2 regions of the Microbacterium sp. SLBN-154 genome follow, and region 1 is predicted to be linked to the other one. Evidence: predicted binding sites of a transcription regulator. Region 1 holds the regulator's gene; the other holds the start of a gene.
The links. The regulator HspR, encoded in region 1, represses chaperone genes until heat shock. The targets are predictions, from matches to a motif close to AAGTTGAGTCNNNNNGACTCAACTT.

Region 1 (8,947 bases):
TCCGCGCAGAAGCGCACCGGCTCGCGCGCCGCGCGGAAGCTGACGACGACCGACGACCACGGCCGGGTGACGCTCCTGGACGATCCCCCCGTGATGACCCACCTCACGCCCGCCGACGAGGAGCGGGCCTGGCGTGTCCTCGACGAGTACCGCCTGTCGGTCAACGTCGACATCCGGGTTCTGCTGCAGAAGTACGTGATGGCCGACGTCTCGGCTCGGGTGGTCGGCGTCGGCAGCGTCGGCACACGCTGTCTGCTGATCGCGCTCCAGGACGGTGACGGCGATGTCCTCCTCCTCCAGGGCAAGGAGGCCGGCGAGAGCGTGCTCGTCCAGTACGGGCATGTGACGCAGCCCGAGGCGGTCGCGACCTTCATCGAGACCTACGGCAACGGAGGGCGGGTCGTCGCGCTCCAGCGCATCCTGCAGGCGGTGTCAGACCCATTCCTCGGTCATATCCGCCGTTCGCCGTCCGGCGCGCGGCGCGACTTCTACGTGCGGCAGTTCCACGACATGAAGGGCGGCTTCGACGCCGAGGCGATGCAGGACAAGCCGTTCCGCTGGTACGCGATGGCGTGTGCGGCGACGCTGGCGCGCGCCCACGGGCAATCGCCGACGGGTGCCACCGCGGCCGGGTATGTCGGGGGCGGGCGGCGGTTCGAGGACGCCGTCGTCGAGTGGGCGTACGCCTACGCCGACCTGTCGTACCAGGACTGGGAGGCGTTCCGCCGCCACCGCGGGAGCGAGGGCTGAGTGGGCACGGCCCGCCCGATCAGCGCGCGGTGCCCTCGGCCGATCCCTCGGTCGGACCCGACGGGTCGGACAGGATGCAGATGATCTCGCGATCGCCGTCGCCCCACGACTGCTCGGACGGGTCGATCGAGTCTGCGATGAACACCGACTCCTCGTAGGCGATCCCGACGAACGGCTCGAACGCAGACAGACACCCTTCCTCTGCGGCCGCATCGACGGCTTCGGCGCCCGGCCACTCACCATCGGGCATGTCGAAGAGATGGAAGACCTCGTAGTCGTGCGACTCCCCGCAGGGGACCACGGGCAGCTGATTGATCTCGGTCTCGGTCACCTCGGTGAAGCAGTCCCCCACAGCGATGGCGAACACGTCGGCGTTCCCGCCCTCGACGACCTCCTGCGAATCGGCGTCGCGCTCCACGGTGGAGGGAGCGGTGAAGCTCACGCATCCGGCGAGAGCGACGGCGAGGGTGCCGACGACGCCGGCGGTGAGGAGGCGGTTGGTGATGCGTGAGGTATCCATGGGACTTTCGTGGCGTGTGAGGACAGGACGAACGCCGAGATCGATCTCGGCGCGGGCCTCAGCCTAGAAGGCGCGCACTCACGCCCGCGACTCGGCGGCACCCTCGCGCGTGTCGGCTAGGCCGATTCGTCCTGAGCGCCGGGAGAGAGCGGATGACGCGGGCGCCAGACCACCAGCTCGGTGGCGCGACGCACGCGCGTGCCATGCCTCAGGGTAACGACCGAGCCGGTGGCGCCCGCCGCGAAGACCCGAGCGCCGGGGCGTGACTGGCGCTCGATCTCGAGTTGCTGCTCGAGGTCGCGCACACGACGGGTGAGGTCGTGCACCCGCTGCTCGAGGGAGATGAGCCGCGCGATCGCGGGAAGGCTCATGCCGTCAGCCGACAGTCGCGCGACCTCGCGCAGCTGCTCGACGTGGCGGAGGGAGTAGCGGCGGGAACCGCCCTGCGTGCGGGCGGGGACGACGAGACCGAGCCGGTCGTACTGGCGCAGCGTCTGCGGGTGCATGCCCGACAGCTCCGCTGCCGCGGCGATCGCGAAGATCGGCGCGTCACCGTCGATGTCGACGTGGTCCGTCATCCGTCCCTCCCGTGTCAGCCGCGCGCCTTGGCCATGAGGTCCGCCCGCGGGTTCTCCTTCGGCTCCACCTCGTGGAAGCGCTCGAGCGCTTCGCGCGCGGCGCCCTCGAGGTGCGAGGGCACGACCACCTGCACCTCGGCGAGGAGGTCGCCGGTGCCCTTCTGCGTCGCCACACCGCGTCCCTTGACGCGCAGCACGCGTCCCGAGGGGGTGCCCGGCGCAACGCGCAGCTTCACCGGGTCGCCGCCGAGCGTGGGGACCTCGATCGTGGCGCCGAGAGCCGCCTCGGTGAAGGTCACCGGGACGACGACGCGCAGATTCAGTCCCTCGCGGGTGAACACCGGGTGGGGTCGCACCGTCACCTGCACCACGATGTCGCCGCTCTCCCCGCCGTCGGGCGAGGGACGGCCGCGGCCGCGGAGGCGGATGCGCTGCCCGTCGGCGACGCCGGCCGGGATCTTCACCTTGAACGGCTTGCCGTCCTCGCCCTGGAGGGTGATGGTCTCGCCCTTCGTGGCGGTGACGAAGTCGATGGTCGTGCGCGCCGTGACATCGGCCCCGCGGGTCGGGCCGCCGAAGCCGCGGAAGCCGCCGGTGGGCTGCCCGAACCGACCCGAGCCGAAGCTTCCGCCCTGCTGCTGGTTGAACATCGCGAAGATGTCGTCGAAGTCGGCGGATTCGTAGCGCCCACCTCCACGGCTCTGACCGAACGCGCTGAAGACGTCTTCGAACCCGCCGGCGCCCGGGCCGCCCGCAGTGAAGCGGGCGCCCGAGCCCATGGCGCGGATCTGGTCGTACTCGGCACGCTGCTCGGGGTCGGAGAGCACCGCGTACGCTTCGCTGATCTCTTTGAACTTCGCCTCGGCCGCAGCATCCCCCGGTTTGGAGTCGGGGTGATACTGCCGCGCGAGCTTGCGGTAGGTCTTCTTCAGATCGGCGTCGGAGACCTCCTTGGAGACCCCCAGCACCTTGTAGAAGTCCTTCTCGAACCAGTCCTGGCTGGCCATGGCGTCTCCGGCCTACTCTGCCGGCACCGCGACGACGACCTTCGCCGGACGCAGCTCGGTCGACCCCAGCCGGTAGCCCGTCTCGACCACTTCGAGGATGGTCGCTTCGGTCGCGCCGGGGGTCGGCTGCTGGAAGATGGCCTCGTGCTGCTGCGGATCGAAGGTCTCGCCGGCGGCGCCGTATGCCTCCACGCCCATGCGCTCGACGACAGCCCGCACCTTGTCGGCGATGGCGGCGAAGGGCGTGCCCTCGACGAGATCGCCGTGCTTGGCGGCGCGGTCGAGGTCGTCGAGCACGGGGATGAGGCCCTTGGCGGCCGCCCCCTTGGCACGCTCGATCTCGATCTCGCGCTGGTCCTCGGTGCGGCGGCGGTAGTTGGCGTACTCCGCCTGCAGGCGCTTGAGGTCGGTGAGAAGCTGCGACTCCAGAGCCTCGACGCGGTCGGCGACGGCGTCGGTGTCATCCGCTGCCGCCGCGTCGGCGGACTGGGCGGCGCTGAGGATGTCGTCGACGGTGAAGTCGCCGTCCTCTGCGCTCGCCGCGTCCGCCGACGCGTTCGGTGAGGCGTCTGCCGACTCGGGCGCCGAACCGTCCTCGGGGTCAGGCCCGGGAACAGTGGGGTCGTCCTTGTCTTTCGCCATGGTTACTTCTTGTCTTCCTCGTCGTCGATGACCTCGGCGTCGACCACGTCCTCATCGTTCGAGGGCTGGTCACCTGCGGGCGCACCCTCGCCACCGGCGGGGGCGCCGTCGGCCTGCGGCGCGGCCTGATTCGCCGAGTAGATCGCCTCGCCGATCTTGCCCTGCGACTGCGACAGCTTCTCGAACGCCGACTTCACCGCGTCGTCGTCGTCACCGGCGAGCGCGGTCTTCAGCGCATCGACGTCGGCCTGGACCGACTCCTTGACGTCGGCAGGCAGCTTGTCGTCGTTGTCCTTGATGAGCTTGTCGACCGAGTAGGCGAGGGTCTCAGCCTGGTTCCGGACCTCCGCGGCCTCACGGCGCTTCTTGTCCTCCGCCGCGTGCTCCTCGGCCTCGCGCACCATGCGCTCGATGTCGTCCTTCGGCAGCGACGAGCCACCGGTGATCGTCATCGACTGCTCCTTGCCGGTGCCCTTGTCCTTCGCCGAGACGTGCACGATGCCGTTGGCGTCGATGTCGAAGGTGACCTCGATCTGCGGGATGCCGCGGGGAGCCGGCGCGATGCCGGTGAGCTCGAACGTGCCGAGCGGCTTGTTGTCGCGGGTGAACTCGCGCTCGCCCTGGAAGACCTGGATCGCGACCGACGGCTGGTTGTCGTCGGCGGTCGTGAAGGTCTCGCTCCGCTTGGTGGGGATGGCGGTGTTGCGCTCGATGAGCTTGGTCATGATGCCGCCCTTGGTCTCGATGCCGAGGCTCAGCGGGGTGACGTCAATGAGCAGGACGTCCTTGCGCTCGCCCTTCAGCACACCGGCCTGGAGGGCGGCACCGACGGCGACGACCTCATCGGGGTTCACGCCCTTGTTGGGCTCCTTGCCGGCCTCGCGCTGGACGAGCTCCGACACGGCGGGCATACGGGTCGAGCCGCCGACGAGCACGACGTGGGCGATGTCGGCGACCTTGATGCCGGCCTCCCGGATGACGTCCTCGAACGGCTTCTTGGTGCGGTCGAGGAGGTCCTTGGTGAGGTCCTCGAACTTCGCGCGGGTGATCGTCTCCGACAGTGAGACGGGGCCCGAGTCGGTCAGCGACAGGTAGGGGAGGTTGACCGAGGTGCTGGTCGAGGACGACAGCTCCTTCTTCGCCTGCTCGGCGGCCTCCTTGAGGCGCTGCAGGGCGATCTTGTCGCCCGAGACGTCGACGCCGGTGGTGTCCTTGAACTGCTTGATGAAGTACTCGACCAGACGCTGGTCCCAGTCGTCGCCGCCGAGGCGGTTGTCACCGGCGGTGGAGCGCACCTGGATGGTGGAGAAGTCGTCGTCCTTGCCCACCTCGAGGAGGGAGACGTCGAAGGTACCGCCACCGAGGTCGAAGACGAGGATGAGCTCGTCCTCCCTGCCCTTGTCCAGGCCGTACGCGAGGGCCGCGGCGGTGGGCTCGTTGATGATGCGCAGCACGTTCAGGCCCGCGATCTCACCGGCCTCCTTGGTGGCCTGGCGCTCGGCGTCGTTGAAGTACGCCGGCACCGTGATGACCGCGTCGGTCACGGTGTCGCCGAGGTACTGCTCGGCGTCGCGCTTGAGCTTCTGCAGGATGCGGGCCGAGATCTCCTGCGGCGTCCACTTCTTGCCGTCGACCTCGAAGGTCCAGTTCGTGCCCATGTGACGCTTGACGCTCGAGACGGTGCGGTCGACGTTGGTGACCGCCTGACGCTTGGCGGTCTCGCCGACGAGGATCTCGCCGTCCTTGGTGTAGGCGACCACCGAGGGGGTGGTGCGGAAGCCCTCGGCGTTCGCGATCACCTTGGGCTCGCCGCCCTCCAGCACCGCGACGACGGAGTTCGTCGTTCCGAGGTCGATACCAACAGCACGTGCCATGTGTGTTTCTCCTTTTCACGGGGCCGAGAGCCTCGACCCGGGGCGTTGTCATGAAGTCTTCTTGCGGGCGGTCCCCGAGCGCGCCGAGGGGTTGAGCCGCAATGACTCAAGACTACGCGGCGGGGCGATCGGCGTCAAATGAACTTGATATGTATCGGCTCAACTTCAGACTGGCGCGTCGTGACGGTTTCGCTTCTTCCCCCGTTCACGGAAGGGCCCTAGCGTGACGGACATGACCGCACCCGCCGAGGGCGTGCCGCCCGCCACCGCCGACAGCGCCGCCATCCCCGTGATGGGGCTGGATCTGCGGGAAGACACCTCCGCGCCGCGGCGTCAGATCTACGCGTGGGCGCTGTGGGACTGGGCGACGCAGCCGTTCAACACGGTCATCCTCACCTTCATCTTCACCGCCCTGTACCTGACGACCGACGCCTTCCTGCCGACCGATGTCGCGTCGCTCCCGGACGATGCGCCGGCGAAGGAGGCCGCCCTCGCCGACCTCGCGGTCGGGCTCGGCTGGGGTGGCACGATCGCGGGGCTCCTGATCCTCGCGATCGCCCCGATCCTCGGGCAGCAGGCCGACGCCCGCGGACGCCAGAAACTGTGGCTCGGAATCGGCACCGGCGCGCTCATCCTCTGCATGTTCGGGCTGTGGTTCGTCGAGCCTGCGCCGGCGTACTTCTGGCTGGGCGTCGCGCTCATCTCCGCCGGCACGGTGTTCGGCGAGATCGCGGCGGTGAACTCCAATGCGATGCTCATCGGCATCGCCAACCGCAAGACGATCGGCCGGGTGTCCGGGCTCGGATGGGGCTTCGGCTACCTCGGCGGCATCATCGCCCTGGTACTGGTGGTCGTGTTCTACAGCGCGGACTGGTTCGGCATCTCCGACGCCGACGGCCTGCCGTTCCGGATCATCGCCGTGGGGTGCGCGATCTGGGCGCTCGTTTTCTCGATCCCGATCTTCCTCGCCGTTCCCGAGCCCTCCGTGGGTCGCCCCGAGCGGAAGGTGGGATTCTTCGCCGCGTACGGTCTGCTGATCCGAGACGTCATCGGCCTGTACCGGAATCCGGGGACCCGCCAGACCTTCTGGTTCCTTCTCGCCAGCGCGGTCTTCCGCGACGGACTGGGCGGCGTCTTCGCGTTCGGGGCCGTCATCGCCGCGCAGGTGTTCGGTTTCGAGTTCCTCGACCTCGTGATCTTCGGCGTCGCCGCGAACCTCATCGCGGGGGTGTCGACCATCATCGCCGGCCGCTTCGACGACCGCTTCGGCCCGAAGTCGGTGATCGTCTTCTCCCTGAGCGGCATGGTGATCGCGGGGCTCGCCGTGTTCTTCCTCGTCGACGCCGGAACCACGGTCTTCTGGATCGGCGGTCTCGTGCTCTGCGCGTTCGTCGGCCCCGCGCAGGCGGCCGCGCGATCCTTCCTCTCGCGCGTCACTCCGGCGGGTCGAGAGGGCGAGATCTTCGGGCTCTACGCCACGACGGGACGTGCGGCGAGCTGGATGGCGTCGGCGATGTGGTCGGTGTTCATCATCATCGGAGGCGTGACCGCGTTCGGCATCCTCGGGATCGTGCTCGTCCTGCTCGTCGGTCTCCTGCTGCTCCTGCCTGTGCGCGCCCCACGCTGACAGGCGGCGGGAGTCAGCCGTTGAGGTTGTCGGCGAGCTTCGCGAGCAGGCGCGCGAGCTCGGCGCGCTCGGCCTCGGTGAACGTCTCCAGCGCGTGGGCGATCGCCTCGCGCCGCTCGCCACGAAAGCCCCGCACGACCCGCCGGCCGGCATCGGTCAGGGCGACGCGGGTACGCCGGGCGTCGTCGGGGTCGGCCTCGCGCCGCACCAGATCGAGCTGCACGCACTGCTGCACCAGGCGCGACGCACGGGGCTGGTCCACGCCGATCGCTTCGCCGATCTCGCCGACACTCAGCGGATGCGTCGCCGCGACCAGCGCCTCGAGGAGGCGCAGGCGCGCGGGCCCGCCGAAGTGCGAGGAGGTGCCCTCCTGGCCGGCCGTCGGCGGGCGCCGGTGGCCGTGCGGTCCCCGCTCGGACCAGGGATGCCGCGGACCGGCGGCTTCTGCGTCGCCGCGCCCCGCCCACGGCGGTCCCCCACGCCGAGGTCGGAGCCGGGCGAGGGCTGCGGCGATCTGATCGGCCGCGGCGATCCGGTCCGCGGGGTCGGGCGACGGGTCGGAGGGCGGATCGCTCACCCGGTCAGAATACATGCCTCTTGACATGCACTCCGGATACATGTCACACTGCATGTACATGCTCAATGACATACAAAACGCGTCGCCGTCGGCGACGCTGTGAGAGGACACCCCATGAACACCGAATCACCCGACACCCCGGACACACCCGACCGCCCGCTCGGCTTCTGGCTGCGCGCGACCGATGCCCTGATCTCCCGAGAGGTCGACGCAGCGCTCGCCGCCCACGACGCCGACCGGCGCGAATGGATGGTGCTGAACGTGCTCGCAGGAGAGATCGACGCACGCGGATTCCGCGACCGTCTCGCCCGCAAGCCGAAGATGCTCCGGCACCTCGCCGACCGCGGTCTCGTCGCCCTAGAGGGCGACGACTGGGTCTTGACGGCAGAGGGCCGCGCCAGGCACGACCTCCTGGCCGAAAGCGTCACCGGCATCCGCACGCGCGTCGCCGACGCCGTCTCACCCGAGGACTACCGCACGACGATCGCCTCCCTCGAGGCGATCGCGCGCGCACTCGGATTCTCCGAGGACGATCCTCGACCGTGGCGCGGCGCGCCGCGGCATCCGCGTCACCGCTTCGGCCTCCGGCCCTTCGCGCCGGGAGAACCCCGCCCCGGCGAGAAGGACGGCCCGGGTCGCCGCTTCGGCGGCAATCCCCATCACGGCTTCCGCGGCGCCGGCCCCCGTCCCGATGCGGACGCGGTTTGACCGCAGCCGGATCAGGTCTGACGGCGGATGAAGCGCATCAGGTAGGCGATGACGGCCAGCACGAGCAGGACGATCCCGAGCCAGAGCAGGAACTTCACCGCCTCGACGAACACTCCGAGGAGCAGCAGGACGATTCCGACGATGAGGAGGATGAGGGCAAGTGCGGGCATGCCTCCAGCGTGGTCCGTCTGCCTCCTCGCGGCAAAGGGTTGACAGCCGAGCCCGTGGCGTTCAGGCGCCGCGGGCTCCGGCGTCGGTGGCGCCGACATCGGTCACGTGGAAGTTCAGGTGCGAGCGCGACGCCGTCGGGCCTCGCTGACCCTGGTAGCGGTTGCCGTAGGGGCCCGAACCGTACGGCGTCTCCGTGGGCGAGGAGAGCCGGAAGAAGCAGAGCTGCCCGATCTTCATCCCCGGCCACAGCTTGATCGGCAGGGTCGCGACGTTCGACAGCTCGAGCGTGACGTGCCCGGTGAACCCCGGATCGATGAAGCCCGCCGTGGAGTGCGTGAGAAGGCCCAGCCGCCCCAGCGACGACTTCCCCTCCAGGCGCGCGGCGATGTCGTCGGGCAGGCTCACCTGCTCGAACGTCGCCCCGAGTGCGAACTCGCCCGGGTGCAGGATGAACGGCTCCGCCGGGTCGACCTCGATGAGATGGGTGAGGTCG
Region 2 (8,947 bases), 2.0 Mb from region 1:
AGAAGTGACAGCGCGTCTCCCGCGGATCGCCAGAAGCCGTAGTCCGCGCCGGGGATCTCCCCTCCCGCGCTCTTCTCCACCGAACGCCAGATGCGGTCGTAGAACGGCTCTCCGACGATGAGGGTGACGGCGGTGAAGGTCACGATCGCGATGATGCCCGCCCCGCCGAGGAGCGCCGCGCTCACGGCGATGCGAAGGACCCCGGTCCAGAACTCCGGCCATCCAGACGCGAACGGCGTCAGCCATTCGGCGACCTCGGGAACCCAGGCGCCCAGAACCACCAGCGCCGCGATGAACACCACCGCGACGACGACGGCGGGGATGAGTCCGAGCGCCATCGCCCCGGGGCGCCGAGCCCACCACCCGAACCCCCGAAAGAGGAGCCCCACTCCGCGCCACAGTTCCGACATCCCGTTCCTTCCGGCCCTGTGAAGGATAGCGAGGCCCGGACGGATATCGTGGCGGAGTGAACGCGACCGGCACCACAGTCCTGCACTCGGCTCGACTGGTTTCAGGCGGTGAGATCGCCGACGACGCGTGGCTGCTGCTCGACGGCGACGTCGTCTCCGCTCGCGGTACCGGCGCCGACTGGCAGCGTCACACGGCCGCGGAGGTGATCGATGCCTCGGGGCGCGTCCTCACCCCCGGATTCATCGACCTGCACTGTCACGGCGGAGGCGGAGCGGCCGTCGATGACGGTGCCGCCTCGATCGCGCGGGTTCTGGACGCCCACACCTTCCACGGCACGACGCGCTCCGTGCTCTCCCTGGTGAGCGCCGGCGTCGATACGCTCGCGTCGCGCCTCGCCGCGATCGCGGAGGCGAAGGCCCGCGATCCGCGCGTGCTGGGCGCGCACCTGGAGGGTCCCTTCCTCCATCCCGACTTCCGAGGGGCACACGATCCGAACGTGCTGTGCGATCCCGATCCCGAGACGATACGTCGCCTGCGGGATGCCGCGGACGATGCGCTCGTCCAGATCACCATCGCCCCCGACCGACCTCACGCGCTCGAGGCGATCGAGACGTTCTCGGCCGCGGGCGTCGTCGTGGCGGTGGGTCACACCGGAGCCGACCGTGCCCTGGCCGACGCGGCGTTCGCCCGCGGGGCGAGGCTGCTGACCCACGCCTTCAACGCGATGCGCGGGATCCATCATCGGGCACCGGGGCCGGTCCTCGCCGCGGTGAACGCGTCGGGAATCGTTCTGGAGGTCATCCTCGACGGCAGCCACGTCGACCCCCTGGTCGTGCGGATGCTGTTCGAACTCGCGCCGGGGCGCATCGCGCTCGTGACCGACGCCATGGCCGCCGCCGGCGCGGCAGACGGCGACTACGTCCTCGGCGACCTGGAGGTCACCGTGTCGGCGGGCATCGCGCGGCTGACGGGTACGGAGACGATCGCCGGCTCCACCCTCACCCAGGACGCCGCTCTGCGCCGGGCCGTCGAACAGGTGGGACTGGACCTTCCCGCAGCCGTCGCCGCGCTGACCGAGACTCCCGCGGGGGTCGTCGGGCGGCAGGACCGGTTGGGGCGGCTCGAGCCCGGATTCGCAGCCGACGTCGTCCTCCTCAGCCCCGCCCTCGAGGTCGAGTCCGTGTGGTCGGCGGGACGGCGGTTCCGGTGACCCAGGTCGCGGCCGCGACATCCCTCGCCCGCACCTACCGGTACGTCCGGCTGGCGATCCTCGGGGCCGTGCTCGCTCTCCTCGTCTCCGTCGCCGCGGTCGCGATCGACGTCGGCACCGCACCGGAGTCGTTGAGCGCCGGCTTCTACACCCCTGCCCGGACGGTCTTCACCGGGTCGCTCTTCGCCGTGTCGCTCGCCCTCCTCGCTCTCTCGGGACGGAGCGTGCCCCAGGCTCTGCTCGATGTCGCCGCGGTTCTGGCCCCACTCATCGCCATCATCCCGACCCCGGTGGGTGGCGTCGTCCCCGCCGCCGTGCAGGCCGACGTCGTCAACGGTCTCATCACGTTCGCGATCGTGGGGGTGGCCGCGCTCGTCGCCGCGCTCTTCGTCGCGCGCGCCCAGCGGACCCTCACCCGGGGTGTGCTTGCCACGGCCGGCGCTGCGAGCGGGCTCATCGTCGGGTTCCCGCTGTGGGCGGCCGTGGATCAGGAGAGTCTGCTGCGGTTCGGTCATCTGGCGGCGACCCTGGCCTTCTTCGCCCTCATCGCCGCCGTCGCCGGGTGGACCGCGTGGGCGCCGTCCTCCTCCCGGCCGACCGCGCGCGCGATCTACGGGGCGATCGCCGTGGGTATCCTCGCCGCGATCGGCTTCCTCTTCGTCGTCTTCGTCCTGAGCGTCGCCGATCCGCGCGGGGTGGCCACCGGCGTCCCGCTCGTTCTCATCGGCGAGGTCGTCCTTCTTCTGCTGTTCTCGGCGTTCTGGATCGTCGAAACGGTCCAGACGTGGAGCGATCCGGATCCGACCGTTCGGTGATGACCGCGGGAATAGTCGCCGGCACCTCGCGTTGAAGTTGATACGTGTTTGCTCAACTTCCCGGAGCGGGATCGGCGAGCAGGCTTCGCATCACCATTCACGGAGAGTGACATGCCCGAAGACTTCCCCCAGACCGGTGACGGTCAGAGTGCGTTCGACGAGTTCCTCGCTCGTTACCTCGCGGGCGAGCGGGCTCGCGCGGAGCGTTCGATCGACCTCAGCCGCTTCCTCAGCGCCCGAACCCAGGAGATGCTGCAGCTTTCCGGCCGCTACGCCCTCGATCGCGGGCAGCGGGAACTCGACGCCCTGCATGTGCTCCGGGTGCTGGTCCAGCACGCTCCGGCACGGGATGCGGTGGCGCGGATCGGCTCCGACCCCGACGCGATCGCCCGCGCCGCCGAAGAGCGGCTCCCCGCCGCGTCGACGGCGGCCGACGTCGACGGCGCCGTGATCACTCCGTCGGTGCAGCGCGCCCTCTTCCACGCCTTCCAGGTCGCGCGCTCCTCCGGCTCGACCTACGTCGACCCCGAGCACCTCTTCTTCGCGCTAGTCCTCGCGCAGGACACCCCGGCCGGGCAGATCCTCGCCCAGGCGGGCGTCACCGCCGAGGCGCTCACCCAGAGCGTCCGCGAGACGGTCACCCCCGGCGGAACGAGCACCGACGAGAGGGCGGATGCCGCGGCATCCGATTCGCCCATGCTCGACCGCTTCGGCACCGACCTCACGGCCCGCGCCCGCGACGGACTGCTCGATCCGGTGATCGGTCGCGAAGACGAGATCGAGCAGACGATCGAGATCCTCAGCCGCCGCACGAAGAACAACCCCGTGCTCGTCGGCGAGGCGGGCGTCGGCAAGACCGCGATCGTCGAGGGCCTGGCCCAGGCCATCGTGGCGGGCGACGTCCCCGAGCAGCTGCGCGACAAGCGTGTCATCGCCCTCGACCTGCCCGCGATGCTCGCCGGCACGAGGTACCGGGGCGACTTCGAGGAGCGCCTCACCCACACGATGGACGAGATCGCCGCGCGCTCGCACCAGCTGATCGTCTTCATCGATGAGGTCCACACCGTCGTCGGCGCCGGGGGCGGCGGCGAGGGTGCGATGGACGCCGGCAACATCCTGAAGCCCCGGCTCGCCCGCGGCGAGCTCCACCTGGTGGGTGCGACGACGCTGAAGGAGTACCGCACGATCGAGAAGGACCCCGCCCTGGAGCGCCGGTTCCAGCCGGTGAAGGTGGGCGAGCCGTCGCTCATCGATGCCGTCGAGATCCTCCGCGGCCTCCGCGGCGCCTACGAGGAGCACCACGGTGTCACCTACACCGACGACGCGCTGCGCGCCGCCGTCGAACTCAGCGACCGGTATCTGACCGACCGGGTGCTTCCCGACAAGGCGATCGACCTCATCGACCAGGCCGGGGCTCGGCTCCGGCTGCGCCTGGGGTCGAAGGTCGACACCCAGGAGCTCCTGGAGCGCCTCGCGACGCTCGAGGCCGACAAGAACGCCGCGGTGACCGCGGAGCGCTACGAGGAGGCGTCGCAGATCCGCGACGAGATCACCGCGGTGCAGGAGCGCCTGCGCGTGGCGACCGAAGCCGGCGCGAAGGCGGGCGCGGCCGTGGTGGGCGAACCCGAGATCGCCGCGGTCATCAGCCGTGCCACGGGCATCCCTGCCCAGCGCCTGACCGAGACCGAGCGCGAGCGCCTGGCGCAGCTGGAGAGCGAGCTGCACGCGCGGGTCATCGGACAGGATGACGCGGTGACCGCCGTCGCCAAGGCGGTGCGTCGCAACCGCACCGGCATGGGGGACAGCCGCCGCCCGGTCGGTTCGTTCCTCTTCCTCGGTCCGACAGGGGTGGGCAAGACCGAGCTGGCGAAGGCACTGGCGGCCTCCCTGTTCGATGACGACGGCGCCGTCATCCGCTTCGACATGAGCGAGTTCGGCGAGCGGCACACCGTGTCGCGCCTCGTCGGTGCCCCTCCCGGATACGTCGGCTACGACGAGGCGGGACAGCTCACCGAGCGCGTGCGGCGCAACCCCTACTCGATCGTGCTGTTCGACGAGATCGAGAAGGCCCACCCCGACGTGTTCAACCTGCTGCTGCAGGTGCTCGACGACGGCCGCCTCACCGACGGTCAGGGGCGGACGGTCGACTTCCGCAACACCGTGGTCGTGATGACCTCGAACATCGGCAGCGAGTTCCTCGCCTCGCGCTCGGGTGCCATCGGCTTCATCGCCGACGGCGGCGGAGCGACCGGTTTCGGCTCGGACAAGGACCTCCGCGACCGCGTGATGGGGCGTCTCCGCGACGCCATGCGGCCGGAGTTCCTCAACCGGATCGACGAGATCGTGCTGTTCCGCAAGCTCGAGAAGGAGCAGCTGGAGCAGATCGTCGGGCTGATGCTCGGCGCCACCCGTGCGCGGCTGGCCGCCCGCGAGGTGTCCCTCGAGATCGACGACTCGGCGATCGCCTGGCTCGCCGAGAACGGCTACGAGCCCGAGTACGGGGCACGGCCGCTTCGCCGCCTCATCCAGCGAGAGGTCGACGACCGGATCGCCGACCTGTTCGTCTCGGGGGCACTCAGCGACGGCGGCGCGGTGAGGCTCGACGCCCTCGACGGGATGCTGCGGGTCGCCGCCGGAGCGACGGTGGCCGCCGCAGCCTGACGCCGGTTCCGATGGGGCATGCTGAGGACATGGCATGCTCCATCGGAATCGCCGCTGCCGTCGGGCCCGGGTTTGCTCGCACGATCGCCCCGGCCGTCGAACGAGCCGGGTTCGCCACCCTGTGGGTCAATGACACCCCGGGTCACGACGCGCTCGAGGTGCTCGCCGCCGTCGCCGAGGTCACCGACACCCTGGGGCTCGCCACGGGCGTCATCCCGGTGGACCGGCGTCCGGGGGAGGAGATCGTCGAGCGGGTGAGCGCTCTCGAACTTCCGGTCGCGCGTCTCACCCTGGGTATCGGGTCCGGGGGCCTTCGACGCGGCGCATTGGATGCCGTCCGCACCGCGATCATCCGGGTGCGGGAGGGGACCGGCGCGCGCATCGTCGTCGGCGCCCTCGGACCGCGGATGCGACGCCTCGGCGCCGCCGCCGCCGACGGCGTGCTCCTCAGCTGGCTGAGCCCCGCACTCGCGGCCGCACAGGCGGCCGAGGCGCATCGCGCGCAGGACGGCGCGCACGCCGCGCTCTATGTCCGCGCCGCGCTCGACGACGACGCGGTGCCGCGGCTGGAGGCCGAGCGCGACGCGTACGCCGGGTATCCCGCGTACGCGGCGAACTTCGCGCGACTGGGTCTGGCGCCCTCCGACACCGTCCTCACTCCCGACACCGCCGCGCTGCGTCTGCCGGAGTACCTCGACGCCGCCGACGAGGTGGTGCTGCGGATGATGCTGGCCGATCCGGGCGACAGCGCCGCGGCAGTGCGGTTCATCGAACGGGCCGCGGCGATCCGTGCGCGCTGACAGGTGTCGCACCCCCGTGGCAGAATCGCGCCCATGCTTCTGAGAGAGGTGGTCGAGGCCACCGAGGCCGTCTCGCGAACGGCGTTGCGGAAGGCGAAGGTCATCGTGCTCGCCGAGACGCTTCGCGGCCTCGAGCCGCAGGAGGTCCCGATCGCCGTGGGATTGCTGTTGGCGAAGCCTCGACAGGGCCGGCTGGGTGTCGGATGGCGCACGCTCGCCGCCGAGCGTGAGCACGCGCCCCACGCGACGCTGTCGGTCCTCGACGTCGACGCGGCGTTCGAGCGCCTGGCCGTCGCCGGCGGAGCAGGCTCTGCGGCACGGCGGCAGGCCGAGCTCGATGCCCTCGCACGGGCCGCGACGGCCAGGGAGTGGGACTTCCTGGCCCGCGTCATCCTCGGCGAGCTCCGCACCGGCGCCCTCGAGGGCGTGCTCCTCGACGCGGTCGCCCTCGCAGCCGATCGGCCGCTCGCATCCGTGCGTCGCGCCGCGATGTTGTCGGGAGACCTCGGCGAGGCGGCGTCGGTAGCCCTCTTCGGCGGTGCCGACGCGCTCGACGAGGTCGGGCTCATCGTCGGTCGCGCCGTCCTGCCCATGCTCGCCGCGACGGCTGCCAGCGCGGGCGAGGCGGTCGCAGCTGCCGGGGACTCGTCGGTGGAATACAAGCTGGACGGCGCCCGCATCCAGGTGCACCGCGACGGCGAGGAGGTGCGGGTGTTCACACGCACTCTGGCCGATGTCACCCACCGGCTCCCCGAGATCGTCGAGACCGTGCGCGCCTTGCCGGTGGAGACGGCGATCTTCGACGGAGAGACGCTCGCACTCGATGAGGACGGCGCTCCGCGCGCCTTCCAGGAGACGATGTCGCGGTTCGGCTCCGAGGCGGCGACGGCCGTGGCGCTGCGTCCCTGGTTCTTCGACCTCCTGCACCTCGACGGCCGCGACCTGCTGGACGAGCCGCTCCACGTCCGGCAGGCGGAGCTCGATCGCGTGGCGGGGGAGTGGCGGGTGCCTGCCGTGCGGACCGCTGATCCGGATGTCGCCGAGCAGACGGCCCGTGCAGCCCTCGCCGCCGGCCACGAGGGCGTCATGGTGAAGGGTGTCGATGCGCCCTATCAGGCGGGGCGGCGCGGGAAGAGCTGGCTGAAGGTCAAGCCGGTGCTCACCTTCGACCTCGTGGTCCTCGCCGTGGAGGAGGGATCGGGGCGCCGCAGCGGTCAGCTGTCGAACCTGCACCTCGGCGCCCTCGACCCCGAGGGCGTTCTCGGACCGCCCGGTGGGTTCGTGATGGTCGGCAAGACTTTCAAGGGGCTGACCGATCAGCTCCTGGCCTGGCAGACCGCCCATTACCCCACGATCGCGACCGCGCACTCGGGGCACGTCGTGCACGTGCGGCCCGAGACCGTCGTCGAGATCGCGATCGACGGTGTGCAACGCTCGACCCGTTACCCCGGTGGCGTCGCCCTCCGCTTCGCGCGGGTGAAGGGCTATCGTCCCGACAAGACGGCCGCCGAGGCCGACACCATCGACGCGCTGCGCGCGCTGCTGCGGGGCTGACGTGCGCGTCGTCGTCCTCACCGGTGCGGGGATCTCCGCCGAAAGCGGTGTGCCGACGTTCCGCGACGCCGACGGGCTGTGGGAGGGACACCGGGTCGAGGACGTCGCGACGCCGGAGGCGTTCGAGCGCGATCCCGACACCGTGCTGCGCTTCTATGACGCGCGTCGGCGGGCCGTGGCATCCGCTCTGCCTCATGCGGGCCATCGCGCCCTGACCGAGCTGGAGGCGGCCATCGGCGATGACCTGCTCGTCGTCACGCAGAACGTCGACGACCTGCACGAGCGCGCCGGCACGAGGCGGCTGGTGCACATGCACGGCACGCTCGCGAACGCGCTGTGCACCGCGTGCGGTGAGGTGTCGGTCATCGTCGACGACCTCGAGGGCCGACCGGCGTGTCCGGCGTGCGGAGCGTCTGCGCTCCGCCCCGACGTGGTGTGGTTCGGCGAGATGCCCTACGAGCTCGACCGGATCGAGCGGGCGCTCGTCACCGCGGACGTGTTCGTGTCGATCGGGACCTCGGGGAGTGTGTACCCGGCCGCGGGATACGTGGCCTTCGCTTCGGCGCTGGGTGCCCGCACCGTGGAGCTCAACCTCGTGCCGAGCGACGCGGCCGTTCCCTTCGACGAGGTCCGCGCCGGGCCCGCGTCGCAGGTGGTGCCCGCGTGGGTGTCGGAGGTGCTGACGAAGGGGTGAGTGCGCCCGGCTTCGAGCCGGCGCGCACCCACCCCGGAGTCAGATCCGTATGCCGCCCGACCTCAGGCGCGAGAGCGCGTCGACCGTCGCGGCGAGGATCAGCACACCGCCGGTGACGAGCAGGTTGACGCCGGCGGGCAGGTTCAGCAGCCCCAGGCCGTTCGTGATGACGGCGATGACGAGCGCACCGATGGCCGCGTGGACCAGGCGCCCGCGTCCACCGAAGAGGCTGACACCACCCACGACCGCCGCCGCGACGCCGCTCAGCACGATGTCTCGACCGACCGTGGCGTCCACCGAGCCGACGCGCGTCACCGCGAGGAGGGCCGAGGCCACGGCGAGACTCGAGCAGATGACGAAGGCCCACCACTTGACCCAGCGCACCTTCACGCCCGAGCGGCGTGCCGCCTCGGCGTTGCCGCCGATCGCGTAGATGTAGCGGCCGAACTTCGTACGGTCGAGCACAAGGGTCCCGATCCACAGGATCGTCAGCACGACGGGGACGATGATCGGCACGCCCTCGACCGCCACGACCGACTGGCCGCGGTTCTGGTTGAGGACGTACACCACGACCCCGCCGATGACGGCGATGGCGGCGAGCTTGATCCACACCAGCGACAGCGCCCGGTTGGGCACGCCGGCCCGGGTGCGCCGATTGCGGTCCCAGAAGCTCGTCGCGGCGGAGATGAGCAGCATGACCAGCAGCATCACCCAGCCTCCCCACACCGGCAGGTTGCCGTTCTGCAGCGCGAGGAGCTCGGGGACTTCGACGCGGTAGAGGCCGCCGGGTCCGATGACCGTC

Region 2: FBY40_RS12890 (ATP-dependent Clp protease ATP-binding subunit) is a predicted target of HspR. The motif match lies at 2,471-2,495, and genes of this name have one in related genera.

What each region holds. Positions count from the first base shown of each region.
Region 1 covers NZ_VFNL01000001.1:642,082-651,028, reverse strand. The annotation lists gene FBY40_RS03320 (DUF2252 domain-containing protein) at 1-750, shown strand, start outside; gene FBY40_RS03315 (septum formation family protein) at 770-1,270, opposite strand; gene FBY40_RS03310 (heat shock protein transcriptional repressor HspR) at 1,387-1,848, opposite strand; gene FBY40_RS03305 (DnaJ C-terminal domain-containing protein) at 1,863-2,855, opposite strand; gene FBY40_RS03300 (nucleotide exchange factor GrpE) at 2,868-3,497, opposite strand; gene dnaK (molecular chaperone DnaK) at 3,500-5,371, opposite strand; gene FBY40_RS03290 (MFS transporter) at 5,604-6,998, shown strand; gene FBY40_RS17530 (MarR family winged helix-turn-helix transcriptional regulator) at 7,012-7,575, opposite strand; gene FBY40_RS03280 (hypothetical protein) at 7,690-8,283, shown strand; gene FBY40_RS17420 (hypothetical protein) at 8,295-8,453, opposite strand; gene dcd (dCTP deaminase) at 8,515-8,947, opposite strand, start outside.
Region 2 covers NZ_VFNL01000001.1:2,655,611-2,664,557, reverse strand. The annotation lists gene FBY40_RS12905 (EI24 domain-containing protein) at 1-410, opposite strand, end outside; gene nagA (N-acetylglucosamine-6-phosphate deacetylase) at 467-1,621, shown strand; gene FBY40_RS12895 (hypothetical protein) at 1,618-2,436, shown strand; gene FBY40_RS12890 (ATP-dependent Clp protease ATP-binding subunit) at 2,548-5,097, shown strand; gene FBY40_RS12885 (LLM class flavin-dependent oxidoreductase) at 5,127-5,897, shown strand; gene FBY40_RS12880 (ATP-dependent DNA ligase) at 5,931-7,451, shown strand; gene FBY40_RS12875 (NAD-dependent deacylase) at 7,453-8,145, shown strand; gene FBY40_RS12870 (sugar ABC transporter permease) at 8,185-8,947, opposite strand, start outside.